4 regions of the Lysinibacillus sp. RS11 genome follow, and region 2 is predicted to be linked to each of the others. Evidence: riboswitches for the same ligand, from Rfam matches in the RefSeq annotation. Region 2 holds a riboswitch; each other region holds the start of a gene.
What was found. A riboswitch is a leader RNA that binds a small molecule or an ion and turns the genes downstream of it on or off. The one in region 2 is predicted to bind S-adenosylmethionine.
Positions count from the first base shown of each region.

Region 1 (3,573 bases), 2.0 Mb from region 2:
CAGAAAAATATATACCATCAGCTATTTCAATGGCTTCAGCATTAAATATTTCAGCCTTTAACATTGGTATTTTTCTAGGTTCGTACATTGGAGGAATCATTGTTCGCCACCAATCATTAGCTCATACTCCTATATATGGATTCGGCATGGTGATGATTGCCGCGGTTACTACGTTCCTATGGTTACTCTTTGATAGAAAGAAGCAATAGATCCCTTGCTATGTATTTATTAGAATAAAATGATGAAAGGAAGCTTTAACAATAGCCAGGGCTTCCTTTTGTTATTCATCCTATTTAAGGAACGTAGCATCAAAGTATGCCTTGAAATTTGGATACAGATAGTCTAATGACGCTTTAATATCGGCGTTATCATCAAATAAAACTTCATGTTCAATTTCATATATTGCACAAGTTTCTTCATCTGCATTGTCATTTAAATCAATGCAAAATATTTTTCCATACTCTTCATCCCATGAAAACGGAAGATATCCTAAACTACATAACGATGGATTATACATATCTCTAACGTTATTTAAAGGTTCATTAACACTTTGTTCCGGTATGACATCAAAATAATGATGATACGTTGAAATAAAGGCTTTATACCATTCAGGAAATGGAAGTCCGAACTCTTTTTCTAAAGCTTGAATATCATCTTCCGTTACTATAGAAGGGACCAGCTTCCATCTTGACCATTCTTCATCAGTATCTGCTAATTTCATCTCAACAGGAACATCCGGACGCATCCATCTGCAAAATCCATCTTCCGAAACCTGATTATAGTGCTCGTAGTAAACTTCAAAACCTTTTTTTATATATTCACGAATATTCATCTTTAAACCCCTTTTTATCTCAGAGTAAAATCTTTTCTCCCTAATCCCCTACAGTCCTAGGTTTTTCACATCAGTCACTAACACCTAAAACATTTTTATACATAAGATAGAGTATCAACTATAGGATAGGAGGAATTTAGTTGTATTACAATCCTTATCCGTATTTTGTCTACCCTAACTATTATCCAACATGGGCAATGGCCACTCAACAACCTTCAAGATATCTAGCAATGCCGACGAACCCAGCAAACAGCAATCCATTCCCACCCGTCAATATAAATAAATTGAAGACTTCTGCGAAACGAATTAAGGCCATTATGCAGCAAGCACAATTACTTACGGATAAAATTGACGAATCCGAGCAATTTGCCCATGATCTGATGAACGCAGCACAACTGTCAAATAAAACAGAAGTTGAAAAATTAATTGCGTCGACAGGTATTACCATCAAATTCGAAACTAACTATACACCAGATGGGATCCGTATAATATTTACTGACAGTGACTGTTGTAAGCTCACCTTAAATTTGACCTGGTGAGTTTCATCTAATCTATAAATTACCACAAATTGACACTCTGAAGGTTCTGGAAATTTTTTAACTATGTATCCCTATTGAACTTGTAAACTATAAATAAATATGCTAAAGTATTCGTAATCTATTTCTGAAAATTCTTATATTACTTTTTCTTATCAAGAGAGACGGAGGGATTGGCCCTATGATGTCTCAGCAACCAGCCTATAGGTATGGTGCTAATTCCAATTGGCGAAATCAGCCTTGAAGATGAGAAGACTTACTTAGTTGCTTTGCACAAGGGTCCTCTTTCTACAAGGAGGGCTCTTTTTTATATTCACTAGTAAGTAAAGTCTAAGCATCCAAAAATAATTACAAGAAAGCAGGAAAATATTATGACAAACGACCTTTTACAAGCACTTCAACTATTGAAATCGAAAGAATGGATAGATTTAACACATACATTTGGTCCTAATTCACCTCATTTCTTTATGTTTGATGATGCAAAATTTGAAACATTATTTTCCCATGAGGATGGTTTCTTTGCGCAACAATTCTCTTTCCCTGGGCAATATGGAACACATATCGATCCACCTATCCATTTTGTGCGAAATACACGCTTTTTAGAAGAATTGGCGTTAAAAGAACTTGTCCTACCACTAATCGTTATTGATCAATCTAAGGCAGCCGAATTGAATAACGATTACACATTAAGTATCCAAGATATTCTTGACTTTGAGGCTGAATATGGGGAAATTGAAGCGGGTACCTTTGTTGCGCTTCGTACTGATTGGAGTAAGCGTTGGCCAGATAAAGAGGCTTTCAGCAACAAAGATGCTGATGGTAATAATCATATTCCTGGCTGGGGATTAGAAGCGTTACAATTTTTATTCAACGAACGAAACGTTAGTGCGATTGGTCACGAAACTTTTGATACGGATTCAGCAGCTGATTTTCGTAAAAACGGTAAGTTAGATGGCGAATATTTTGTGCTTGAGCAAGATACTTACCAAATTGAACTTATGACAAACTTGGATAAGCTACCTCCTAAAGGTGCTGTTATTTTCAATATTGTACCAAAACCTGAAAAGGCCTCTGGATTCCCTGTGCGTTCATTTGCAATAGTGCCTTAAAAATAGCAATAGGTCTGAATCAAACCATGATAGGTATTGAATCAGACCCTTTTTATTTAGGTGAATTCCTTTTTTTAAAAATAAAATAAACGATCAAAATTATTATGATGAACAATGCTATAAGATACATACTGTAGCGGGATAAATATAACCCAACATAACGCCATTCCTCCCCAAGTACTTCTCCTAAGGTAATAAAAGTAAATGTCCATATAATTGCTCCCGTATAAGCAAAGAAAGCAAACTTTTTAAAAGGATAATTATTAATAGCCGCAATATATGCTGTTAGATGACGTACACCAGGAATAAAATATCCGACTACTAATAATATCGGTCCTATTTTTGCAAATAATTTTTTAGTAACGTCAATTTTCTGTTCAGTAATATGGATTTTTGGACCGTATTTTCGCAATAATGGTAGCCCGAATCTATAGCCTATATAGTAGCTTAAGGTAATTCCCCCTGCCGCACCTACCACAGCGCTGATTAGAGCTGGAATATGCGAGAGAGTTTCTCGATATACGCTATATCCTACATAGGTTAAAAATATCTCATCAGGAAGTGGCAGCCCGACAATCCCTCCAATTAGGATAAGAATAATGCCAAAATACCCGTAATGTTCAATAAGAGATTGCACATGATGCGCCATAAATCCATCCCACCTAAAGCATAATGATTTCTTTTCAATGTTAGCTTTATAATAACTCAAAGTAGACAGCATTATGAGTATTATAACGTTCATAAAGTTTTCCCCAACGTATAGTGGCTAGTCCATGCTATAAATATAGTTTTCTTAAACTATTATTTGTAGCTCACGTAGAGCAAACTCAATACCACCATCAGTTGATTTCTTCGTTATAAAATCAGCGACATTTTTTAAGGCTTCACTACCATTGCCCATTGCAATACCAAAGCCAACCTGTTCCAGCATGTCGATATCATTATCTCCATCCCCAAAAGCAAGTGCTTCCTTAGGACTCAAGTTGAAATAATCTAGTACAGCTTGAACAGCAATCGATTTGGAAACATCTTGCTGCAAAACATTTGTAATGTACGGATGCCATCTTTTGAACAATAAATGAGGGAATTGTGATGC
Region 1 covers NZ_CP168124.1:4,586,365-4,589,937, forward strand. Annotated here, with positions in the region: partial or broken gene AB9L17_RS23660 (MFS transporter) at 1-209, shown strand, start outside; gene AB9L17_RS23665 (SMI1/KNR4 family protein) at 290-832, opposite strand; gene AB9L17_RS23670 (hypothetical protein) at 973-1,371, shown strand; SAM riboswitch class I at 1,518-1,621, shown strand; gene AB9L17_RS23675 (cyclase family protein) at 1,740-2,477, shown strand; gene AB9L17_RS23680 (DedA family protein) at 2,530-3,126, opposite strand; gene AB9L17_RS23685 (Cof-type HAD-IIB family hydrolase) at 3,271-3,573, opposite strand, start outside.
Region 1: it holds a riboswitch for S-adenosylmethionine, as region 2 does, so the genes downstream of both, AB9L17_RS23675 (cyclase family protein) here and AB9L17_RS08395 (YezD family protein) in region 2, are expected to answer to the same signal.

Region 2 (3,573 bases):
CCCTATAAAAACAACATTGAAGCTTAACATAGCATTACGTTAAAATAGTATTTGTATATTTATCTTCATTCAACAGATGTTTTTTGTAGCGGAAGCAGAGCGTCAGCTACACATGTTTTCTGCGAGAAAGCGAAGCGTCAGCGGCAATTATGCCAGGCGAAATTGATTAGAAAAAGGTGAGTGTATGGGGACATTACGAGGTAAGACCGTACTCATTACAAGTGGGGGAACGCTTGAAAAATGGGATCGTGTGCGAGGGCATACGAATTTATCAAAAGGCTCGATGGGCTGTTATTTAGCTGAGGCGGCACTAGCGGCTGGAGCTAACGTCTTATATTTGCATGGTTATTTCGCACAACTTCCGACAAACAAAGATAAAATGCGTACCATTCGATTTGAAGGTATAGAGGATTTAGGCGAGAAAGTTCGACACGCTGTTCAACAAGAACAGGTGGATATCGTTATTATGGCGGCAGCTGGTTCAGATTGGCTCATTGACAAAGTATATGACCAATCCGGAAATTTAATGGAGGAAGCAGGTAAAATGCCATCTGACGAGCCACCTATCATTCACTTTAAAAAGGCACCTAAAGTATTAGGTCAGATAAAAGAGTGGCAACCGAATGTTACTTTAGTGGGCTTTAAGCTCGAGGCAACAGATGATGAGGAATTTTTACTATCCCGCGCACGTCTACGGATGGAATCGGCTAACGCTCAGTTTATGGTAGCAAATAGCTCGCAGTCATTATATGGTGGAGATGAGCCACATTGGATTGTACCGGCTAAAGGCGAACCAACAAAGGTAATGGGCAAGCAACAAACAGCGAAAGCATTAATAGATTTTTTACAAAATACGTAAAGTGAAAACTGTGTAGAGAAAAAGTGATCTGCACAGTTTTTTTGTTTTGTTTAAATTACTATTTAGTGAATATTTAAAAAGTAGTTGTATGCGTTAGGTTTGTGAAAATGCATTTCATTCTGTAATAAGTGAATGGTGGGAGTAATACTGCCTTTTAATACCGAATAAAATAACTTGTGTATGTTTAGCTTCAAGGAAAATAAACGTCTTCACTAAAATATTCGAACTTTACGTAATCCTTTTTACTTAATTACAAAGTATTCAACTAGGATTTGTAATGTTTATGTTGACAATAGTTTTTCTGAATTATAGAATTATTCCCAAGAAACATAATACTCTTATCAAGAGAGGTGGAGGGACTTGGCCCTATGAAGCCTCGGCAACCAATAGTGTAGGTGCCAAATCCAACAGGGCTATCTGAGAGATAAGGGGGCTATAAATCAATTTGATGCGTTGGCCTCTTATGTACAAAAAGTATGTAAAAAGAAGGGGTGTATCGGATGACTCAACAGGCAAAGATCGATGACAAAAAGCTAGAGGCAATTGCAAAGGCCATTCAGAATTTAGAATATGGAGAAGTGAACATTACGATTCAAGACGGTGTCATTGTTCAGATTAACAGACTCGAAAAGCAGAGATTTCCACAGAAAAAGTAAATAATAGGATGATAGTTGGCTAGATATTTGAAAGTCACAAAGAAAGCAGGGATTATTTTCTTTGCTTATTTGTGGCTTTTTTTTAGAAGTTAGCCAAAGGTGCTGGATTTAGAGGTTCTGCTGTGCTGGATTTCCGTTAAAATTGAACAATCTTCTTTTAAGACATTGACGTTAATAGCGTTTCAGAATATGGCTCAATCTTCTTACAAAAAACAGGATGGATCACGATGAACCAGCCTGTTTTCGGATGTAGTCAATTCTAATTGCTTATGAAGATAGTATCTTAGCTATAAAAACTTTTAGGGATTTCCCCAATATGTCTACGATGATAGAGTAGGGGCTCCTTTTGTGCATGATCAATTGCTAGGACCTGGCCAATAAATATCGTATGGTCTCCTGCATCGATTTGTCGAAAGGTTGTGCATTGTAAAGTGGCCACAGTATCGTGTAAAATCGGTAGACCGTGAACGGAAGTTGACCACTGTGCCTGAGCAAAACGATCTGGGATTTTACTTGAGAATAGTGTACATAAATGTTCTTGATTGCTCGCTAAAATATTCACAGCGAACTTTTCAGCTGCTGTAAAATATGGATGAAGCTGTGATTTTTTGTCGAGCGACCATAAAATAAGCAGTGGATCTATGGAAACTGACGCAAAGGAATTGACAGTTAAGCCAATAGGTTCATCAGCGTCATTACAAGCTGTGACAACCGTAACGCCTGTTGGATAATTACCCAATGCTAGTTTAAAAGCAGCTACTTTGTCTGTCATTCTAATCACCTCTTGTTATTTTATGTGAATATAACATCGATTTACCTAAAATGAAAAACTTTTTTCTTTGATGCTCAGCAAATAGTAATTTCCTTACTGAGCATCTTGAAATAGTTAGCATAAAATATAGCAACTTCTTAACAAATTGAATATTCTTAATTTTATTTTAAACCAACAAAACTAACAGGTAAAGTATATAATAGTGGGAGAAAAAAGGGGGGTAGTCATGACTTTATATTTTGACCATCTAGTTCATCAAGTTCCATCACCAGACAATGCAAAGGTTTTTTTAAACAAACGTAATATCCATACAGTTAACGGCGGTCAACACACAATGTGGGGGACATATAATGCGCTAAGCTACTTTGGATTAAACTATATTGAGCAAATAGCAATTTATGATCGTCATTTATTTGAAAATGCAGCGAAATTGCCTTATTCCCTACACTATACGTTTAAGCGGGCGCAGGAGCATTATGGATTTTCACGAATTGCATTACGTACAAAAAATATTGAAGAAGAGGGACAACGTTTGCGTGCACTTGGTTTTGAGGTGTATGGTCCTGATGCTTGCAGTCGAACAAGACCAGATGGCTCCGTCGTAGAATGGAAGCTATTGCATTTTGGGAAGTCAGGGCAGGCAATTGATTTTCCTTTTTTAATCGAGTGGGCTGCTGATGATGAGGACCGTTTTGCACAATTACAGGCAAGTGGAGCAATCCATCCAAAACAATCGATCACAATGGAATCGGTGCAATTTTATGTAAAGGATGTGCGAGCTACCGTGAAATTATGGCAGGAGGTATTGCAATTACCAGAGCCTGAGCAACATTCACAGTATATGTCCTTGCGCTTTCCGAATATTCGTTTAGATTTTTATGAAAAAGATGCTGCAACAGCGATGACACTTGGTCATTTAAGTGAGGGACCATTTGGGGTGACGCTTCAAGATCCTCATAAAATGAAAGAAACATTAGTATTTCCAGGAGCTTTTTATTGGATTAATCGTTGAAGTAGAAGTCAATAGATAACAAAACATCCAACATTAAAAAAGGAGCTGTTCAACAATCGAACAGCTCCTTTACGCTTATAATTTCACAACATTTGACGCCTGTGGTCCACGATTTCCTTCCACTACATCAAATGTTACCTTTTGACCTTCATCAAGTGTACGGAAGCCTTCCTCTTGGATCCCCGTAAAATGTACAAATACATCTTCTCCATCATCACATTCAATAAAGCCATAACCTTTTTCATTGTTGAACCACTTTACGATTCCTTGCTGC
Region 2 covers NZ_CP168124.1:1,694,253-1,697,825, forward strand. Annotated here, with positions in the region: gene AB9L17_RS08390 (phosphopantothenoylcysteine decarboxylase) at 185-859, shown strand; SAM riboswitch class I at 1,195-1,290, shown strand; gene AB9L17_RS08395 (YezD family protein) at 1,360-1,515, shown strand; gene AB9L17_RS08400 (flavin reductase family protein) at 1,799-2,287, opposite strand; gene AB9L17_RS08405 (VOC family protein) at 2,514-3,299, shown strand; gene AB9L17_RS08410 (cold-shock protein) at 3,375-3,573, opposite strand, start outside.

Region 3 (3,573 bases), 2.2 Mb from region 2:
AAATAAGTGCTGGTAACGATTCTGGAATTAATACTTTCCAAATAATTGTTGACGTTTTAGCCCCCATTGAACGAGCTGCTTCAATAACACCCTTATCGATTTCACGTAATGCTATTAATACCATTCGTGCATAGAATGGTGCAGCACCAATAATTAATGCTGGTAAAGCTGCGTTCGCTCCGCGAATTGTGCCAAGTAAAAATTTCGTAAATGGAATTAACAAAATAATTAATACAATAAATGGAATAGAACGAAAAATGTTAACAATCGAATTTGTCAAAAAATTCACAATTTTATTTGCCCATAGTTGGGTTGGACTTGTTAAAAATAGTAAGATCCCAATTGCTAAGCCAAGTATAAATGTGATAACTGTAGAGATCGTTGTCATGTACAGTGTTTGATACGTAGCTTCCCACATTTTTTCCCAGTCGACATTCGGAAAGAGACTAGTTAGCATTTGCAATCACCTCCGTTTGTACTTCGACTGTATTTAAGTAGTTAAGTGCATCCCCAACATTATCCTTTGAGCCGTTTATTTGCACAATAAGTGTACCGTACGCACCATTTTTCGTTTGCGAAATATTACCATGTACAATGCTTACTTCCACATCAAACTGTTTCACAAGATGTGAAATGACAGGCTGCTCTGTTTTTTCTCCTACAAAGATCAGCTTTACAAGTTGTCCAGTAGGGTAATTTGCTTTAATTTGAGCCACAGTTTCCTGTGTTTCTTTCGTATCTGTAATTTGAGAAACGAATTTTTTCGTAATGGTAGCTTGCGGTGCTTGGAATACTTGTAATACCTCACCACGTTCTACAATTTCTCCGGCTTCCATAACCGCTACACGATGACAAATTTTGCGAATAACGTGCATTTCATGTGTAATTAATACGATCGTTAGACCTAATCGTTCATTAATATCGACAAGTAGATCAAGGATAGCATCTGTTGTCTCCGGATCGAGTGCAGATGTTGCCTCATCGCATAATAATACCTCTGGGTTATTAGCAAGCGCACGAGCAATACCTACACGTTGCTTTTGTCCCCCGGATAGCTGTGATGGATACGCCTTAGCACGCCCCCCCAAACCAACAAGTGTGATCAATTCATTCACTCGTGCTTCACGTTGTGCCTTTGGAACACCTGCGATTTCTAGTGGGAAAGCGATATTTTCCTCAACAGTTCTTGACCAAAGTAAATTAAAATGCTGGAAAATCATACTTACCTTTTGTCTAGCATCTCTGAGCTTTTGCCCCTTTATAGATGAAAATTCTTGATTGTTAACCGTCACCGTACCAGTTGTGGGCTTTTCTAAACCGTTTAATAAACGAATCATCGTACTTTTACCCGCGCCACTATAGCCGATAATGCCAAAAATTTCACCTTTATTGATAGAAAGATTGACGTCTTTGACTGCAGTTAATTCGCCATTCGCGGTTTTGTATTTTTTTGTAATATTCTGAAGTTGAATCATAGCGAATTCTCCTTTTCTCATATCAATTATGCCCCGGCATAATAGCGTCTTCCGCCGAAGGCATTGGGCCAACGTGATGTTGGTCACTCAGTCGTGTGTTGAAAGTAGTTAAAAAGACCCCTTCACTTATAGACAAGTAGAAGGGGTCACGTAATTATACGCTAAACCGTTCTCTCATCTTTCAAAGATAAACCTTTGAGTGATTTGGCACCTTTTCACTTTGTGATGGTTGCCGGGCTTCATAGGGCACTTCCCTCCGCCACTCTTTATAAGAGTTCGATATATTTATATTTTTTAGTATATTCGTACTTTATCACGCTATCAAAGTTCAGTCAATTGATTTTTTTAGCAATTCGTATAAAAATGGTACGGATTGAAACGCATATACCTTTTCTGTTACTTTTCCGCCATCACAGACGAGTAAACATGGTACACTTTCGATTTTATTATCAAAAGCTATGTGCTCTATAAAATTAATATTCGCTTTACCAACCTGTAGCTGCGGCAGCAATTGCTCGACAATCGTCATCATTTTCGATGCAACTGCACACGTTCCACACATAGGCGTATATAAATAAAAGGCAGCCTTTTCACCGGACTGTACAGCCGTATCCCACTGCTCTTTTGACCATTCTTCCATCTTTTCACGCAACCTTACAAAATATATTCATTATGGATTGAGAAGTGTGCACGCAGCAATATCATCGCTAACACCTTTCTCGGAGTTGTCTCAACTTCCTTATATGTCGGCATCGTACGTAAATGCTCAGCCTCTGGATAATGTCTGTCCATTAATGCCCGTAGCTTATCACCCGATGTATCTGCATCAAAAAATGTATATAGCTCACAGCCCTCATATGGATCGAGTAACTCTTCTAATTGATGCACACCAATTGTACCATTCGTACAAAGTATTATAACATCCTCACTTAAAATAGGTTTAATTTGAAGTTTATCCGAACGCCCTTCGACAATTAAGCATTTTCCCTCGAACATCACGCCACCCCCATTAGACATATCCCTTATAGCTCATTATATCCATTATGCTCTGTCGGTGATCATATAAGACACCCATTGATAAGGGACTACAACGGCTTTTGTCTCCCCAACTAAAGTGGAAAATGATCAAAGATAATAAAAAACGCCGGTGATTTCCGACGTTTTTTTATTAGGGCTTGTCTTATTCAGCAATCATTTCTTCGTATTGCTCAGCTGTCATAAGCTTTTCAACTTCTGATGCATCAGCAGGCTCTACAACGATCATCCATGCTTTTTCATATGGTGATTCATTAACGAATTCTGGGCTATCTTCTAAATCTGCATTTACTTCAACTACTGTACCTGAGATTGGTGCGTATAATTCAGAAACTGTTTTTACAGATTCTACACTACCGAATGGATCATCTGTTTTAATTTCGTCGCCAACTTGTGGAAGCTCAACGAAAACGATATCTCCAAGTTCAGATTGTGCGAAGTGAGAAATACCGATACGTACTTTACCATCTTCAAATTTTACCCATTCATGCTCTTCAGAGTAACGTAAGTCTTTTGGTGTGCTCATCAATAAACCCCTCCATAAAATATGTAGTATATTCACTTTCAGTTTGCCATACTTCACCTATAAAAACAAGGATAAATAGGGTTATTTCCAAGCTTGCTCAAAATCTGATTCTTTAAACCCTAAAGTAACTTTTTTCCCATCTGTTACGATAGGACGTTTAATCAGCATACCATCTGAAGCAAGCAGTTCAAGCTGCTCTTCTTCAGTCATGTCAGCAAGCTTATCCTTTAAGCCAAGCTCACGATATTTCATACCAGAAGTATTGAAAAATTTCTTTAATGGCAGTCCACTTTCTTGCCATAAATTTGTTAATTCATCCTTTGTAGGCGGTTGCTCGACAATATGTACCTCTTCGAATGAAATCTCATTGTCTTTTAACCATTTTTGAGCTTTTTTACAAGTTGTACATTTTGGATAATGAATAAATTGAATCGTCATTTAAAGGCTCCTCTACAATCATTTTTAGGAACTACATTTTCAGTGTATCCCTCATTTTCTGTAGTATACCATCATAACCGTTACGAACCAAAATGAAAC
Region 3 covers NZ_CP168124.1:3,899,655-3,903,227, forward strand. Annotated here, with positions in the region: gene AB9L17_RS20130 (methionine ABC transporter permease) at 1-457, opposite strand, end outside; gene AB9L17_RS20135 (methionine ABC transporter ATP-binding protein) at 447-1,475, opposite strand; SAM riboswitch class I at 1,647-1,750, opposite strand; gene AB9L17_RS20140 (thioredoxin family protein) at 1,804-2,115, opposite strand; gene AB9L17_RS20145 (hypothetical protein) at 2,130-2,471, opposite strand; gene gcvH (glycine cleavage system protein GcvH) at 2,656-3,036, opposite strand; gene AB9L17_RS20155 (arsenate reductase family protein) at 3,118-3,474, opposite strand; gene AB9L17_RS20160 (hypothetical protein) at 3,506-3,573, opposite strand, start outside.
Region 3: it holds a riboswitch for S-adenosylmethionine, as region 2 does, so the genes downstream of both, AB9L17_RS20135 (methionine ABC transporter ATP-binding protein) here and AB9L17_RS08395 (YezD family protein) in region 2, are expected to answer to the same signal.

Region 4 (3,573 bases), 1.3 Mb from region 2:
GTATAATACAAGGATTTAAATAAGTCAATAATACTTATATAAATACTAGGAATTATTTGTACATACTTTCGGATTACTTACCGAATGGGGTAAGTGGTTGATGCAGCAACGTTTTACGTATTACCGAATGAGGCCCATCAAATGAGACAATACGTAAACGCTACAACATTAGCCAATTTTTATTAAGCCTCTATTGTTTGTTGAGAAGCTGTTACTTGTTCAATAGCTTGTTCTAAATCTGCAATGATATCCTCTACTGCCTCTAAACCGATTGATAGGCGAATGAGCGACTCGGTTACACCAGTTTGGATTAACTCTTCAGCTGATAGTTGCTGATGTGTAGTAGATGCTGGATGGATAATTAATGATTTGGCATCCCCTACATTTGCTACGTGCGAGAATAATTTCACACTATCAATTAGTTTACGCCCTGCTTCACGTCCACCTTTAATACCGAATGTAAGCACTGAACCGAAGCCATTTCTCAAATATTTTTTTGCTAAATCATGAGTAGGGAAATCTTCTAAGCCATTGTAATTTACATATTCCACAGATGGGTGGTTACGTAAATATTCAGCTACTGCCAATGCATTTTCATTGTGTTTAGGAATACGCAAATGAAGCGTTTCTAACCCTTGTAATAAATTAAATGCTGCATCTGCACTTAACGTTGGTCCAAAGTCGCGTAGCAATTGTACACGCAGTTTTGTGGCAAATGCAGCCTCTGCTGTGTCAATACCATAACGCAAACCGTGATAAGAAGCATCTGGCTCAGTAAAGCCTGGGAAACGCCCACGAGTCCAATCAAACTTTCCTGCATCTACTACAACGCCACCTAAAGTTGTACCATGTCCGCCAATCCATTTTGTTGCAGAATGAACGACGATATCTGCACCGAAGTCAATTGGTGTAGAGCCATATGGTGAAGCAAATGTACTATCGATAATTAATGGCAAGCCGTTTTCATGTGCAATATTCGCTACCGCTTCAATATCTAGCACTTTTAAACTTGGGTTACCATAAATTTCAGCGAACACCACTTTTGTTTTATCAGTAATCGCTGCTTGGAAATTTTCAGGGTTTGTTTCGTCTACAAAAATTGTTTTAATACCGTAGTTTGGTAGTGTATTGGCAAATAAATTATAAGTACCTCCATATAAAGAACTCGCCGCGACAATTTCATCACCTGCACCCGCAAGATTTAAAATGGAAAATGCGATAGCTGCTGCACCAGATGAAAGTGCTACTGCTGCTGTACCGCCCTCTAATAAAGCGACGCGTTTTTCAAAAACATCTACAGTTGGGTTTGTAATACGAGTGTAAATATTGCCAGCTTCCTCTAAGGCAAAAAGACGTTGCGCATGAGCAGTGTCTTTAAAAACGAAAGCCGTTGAGCGATATACGGGTACTGTGCGAGATCCTGTTACAGGGTCTGGCTCTTGGCCCCCGTGTAACAGCAATGTTTCTGGTTTAAAATTTGTCATTGTATACCTCCAAATGGTTATTTTTTTACGATGGCACCGGAGATGAGGAGGATTTTTCAGTAGAAAACAAAAACCCTCTTCAGCTAAGAAGAGGGTTGCGGTTGCAAGTTTTCCTCCCCTTATCTGCCAGATCCAAGTAAGAATCTGTAGGAATTAGCACCTTAGCAAGTTCGTCACTTACTGGTTGCCGGGCATCATAGGGCCTATCCCTCCGCCGCTCTTGATAAGAGTATGAGATTCAATTTCCATCGTTGTTACACAGTATAAACATAGACTTTTTTTCTGTCAACACTAAAATTTTATTTTTTCCGAAACTTCTGTCTGCTTCTGAACGTATTACGAACGCATACACTATTTTAGTATTTATTTAGAAAGGAGGAGTTTTATGGTAAAAGCCGTTATTATTTTTCTACTTGTTGGTTATTTAATTGGCTGTATTCACGGCTCTAAAGTCGCCCAGTTCTTATCCGGGGTCGATCTAAAAAAGGCTGGTCATGGAAATGCTGGTGCTTCCAATGCAACACTTTCCCTTGGATGGAAATACGGCGTATTAGTCGCCCTTATCGATATCGGTAAAGGTGTAGCAGCTATTATAGGTGCCCATTTCTATCTAGCAGATGCAACAAATTTAACAGAAATACAAGTTTGGCTCTTAACCTATATCATAGCTGCCGGTGTCATCCTAGGTCACAATTTTCCATTTCATATGGGCTTCAATGGCGGCAAAGGAACTGCATCAATCATAGGGATCCTACTAGCAGTTGATTGGGAGATTGGTTTATTTGCACTCATTTTATTTGTTATTTTATCTTTCGCGACGAATTATTTAATTGTCGGTGTACTTGAATTTTATCTTGTTTTTTGTACAGCAACATATTTATGGATTCCTGGAGTAGGTCCAACGATTATAGCCCTACTACTTTTTGCAATAGCAATCATTTTGCATATTGAAAATATAAAGAGATTAATTCAGGGAACTGAGCCTAAAGTGACTTCTGCATTTAAGAAAAAGAAAAAACAAGTGTGTTGATTAACCATTTTTATCCATCCCGATTAGAAGGCTTTGATTTCCGCTACGGGCTGGGTCTTAAACGATCACTTTGCCGGCTCTCCTGATTACTTCGGGGCCCCACCCGATCACTCAGAGACCTTGCTTGTCCCTAGCTTTTCGCGCAATACTTCTTAACAACTAAAAGCCTTGAAGGAACAAGTCAACTGTCCTTCAAGGCTTTCTTCATTTTATTATTTCGATAATGCAGGGTCCTTCATCGTCCCGTTTTTTGCGTAATTGACATGCCATGAAAGTGCTTTTTCTAGATTGTGTGGCGTATGGTGCCCACCTGTTGCTTCGTTAGCATCGTTAAAATACTTCCGTAATTGCTCACGATATTCCGGATGTGCACAGTTATCGATAATGAGTGCAACCCGTTCTTTTGGTGCAAGCCCTCGCAAATCTGCTACTCCCTGCTCTGTTACGATTACGTCTACATCATGCTCCGTATGGTCCACATGCGATACCATTGGGACGATACTAGAAATATTTCCGCCTTTCGCATAAGATTTTGTGACGAAAATACCTAATCGTGCATTACGCGCAAAGTCTCCAGAACCGCCGATTCCATTCATCATCTTTGTGCCAGAAACATGCGTAGAATTCACATTCCCGTAAATATCTACTTCAAGCGCTGTATTAACAGAAATTAACCCGAGTCGGCGAATAATTTCTGGTTGGTTAGAAATTTCTTGCGGGCGTAATACTAATTTATCAGTATATTTTTCGAAATTACTATACACTCGGTTTCCAACTGCCTCGGAAAGAGTAATAGAAGTAGCAGATGCAAAGTTTACCTTACCTGCATCTATTAATTCAAATACCGCATCTTGTAGTACTTCCGAATATATTTCCAAGTTCTCAAACTCAGAGTCTTTAAAGCCAAATAATACAGCATTTGCTACTGAACCTACTCCTGATTGGATTGGTCGTAAACTATTCGTTAAACGGCCTACTTTAATTTCTTCACGTAGGAAGTTTAATAAATGATTGGCCATAATATCTGTTTCTTCATCAGCAGGAACGATTGTTGATGGT
Region 4 covers NZ_CP168124.1:374,922-378,494, reverse strand. Annotated here, with positions in the region: gene AB9L17_RS01980 (O-acetylhomoserine aminocarboxypropyltransferase/cysteine synthase family protein) at 183-1,484, opposite strand; SAM riboswitch class I at 1,601-1,714, opposite strand; gene AB9L17_RS01975 (glycerol-3-phosphate acyltransferase) at 1,870-2,514, shown strand; gene AB9L17_RS01970 (succinate CoA transferase) at 2,727-3,573, opposite strand, start outside.
Region 4: it holds a riboswitch for S-adenosylmethionine, as region 2 does, so the genes downstream of both, AB9L17_RS01980 (O-acetylhomoserine aminocarboxypropyltransferase/cysteine synthase family protein) here and AB9L17_RS08395 (YezD family protein) in region 2, are expected to answer to the same signal.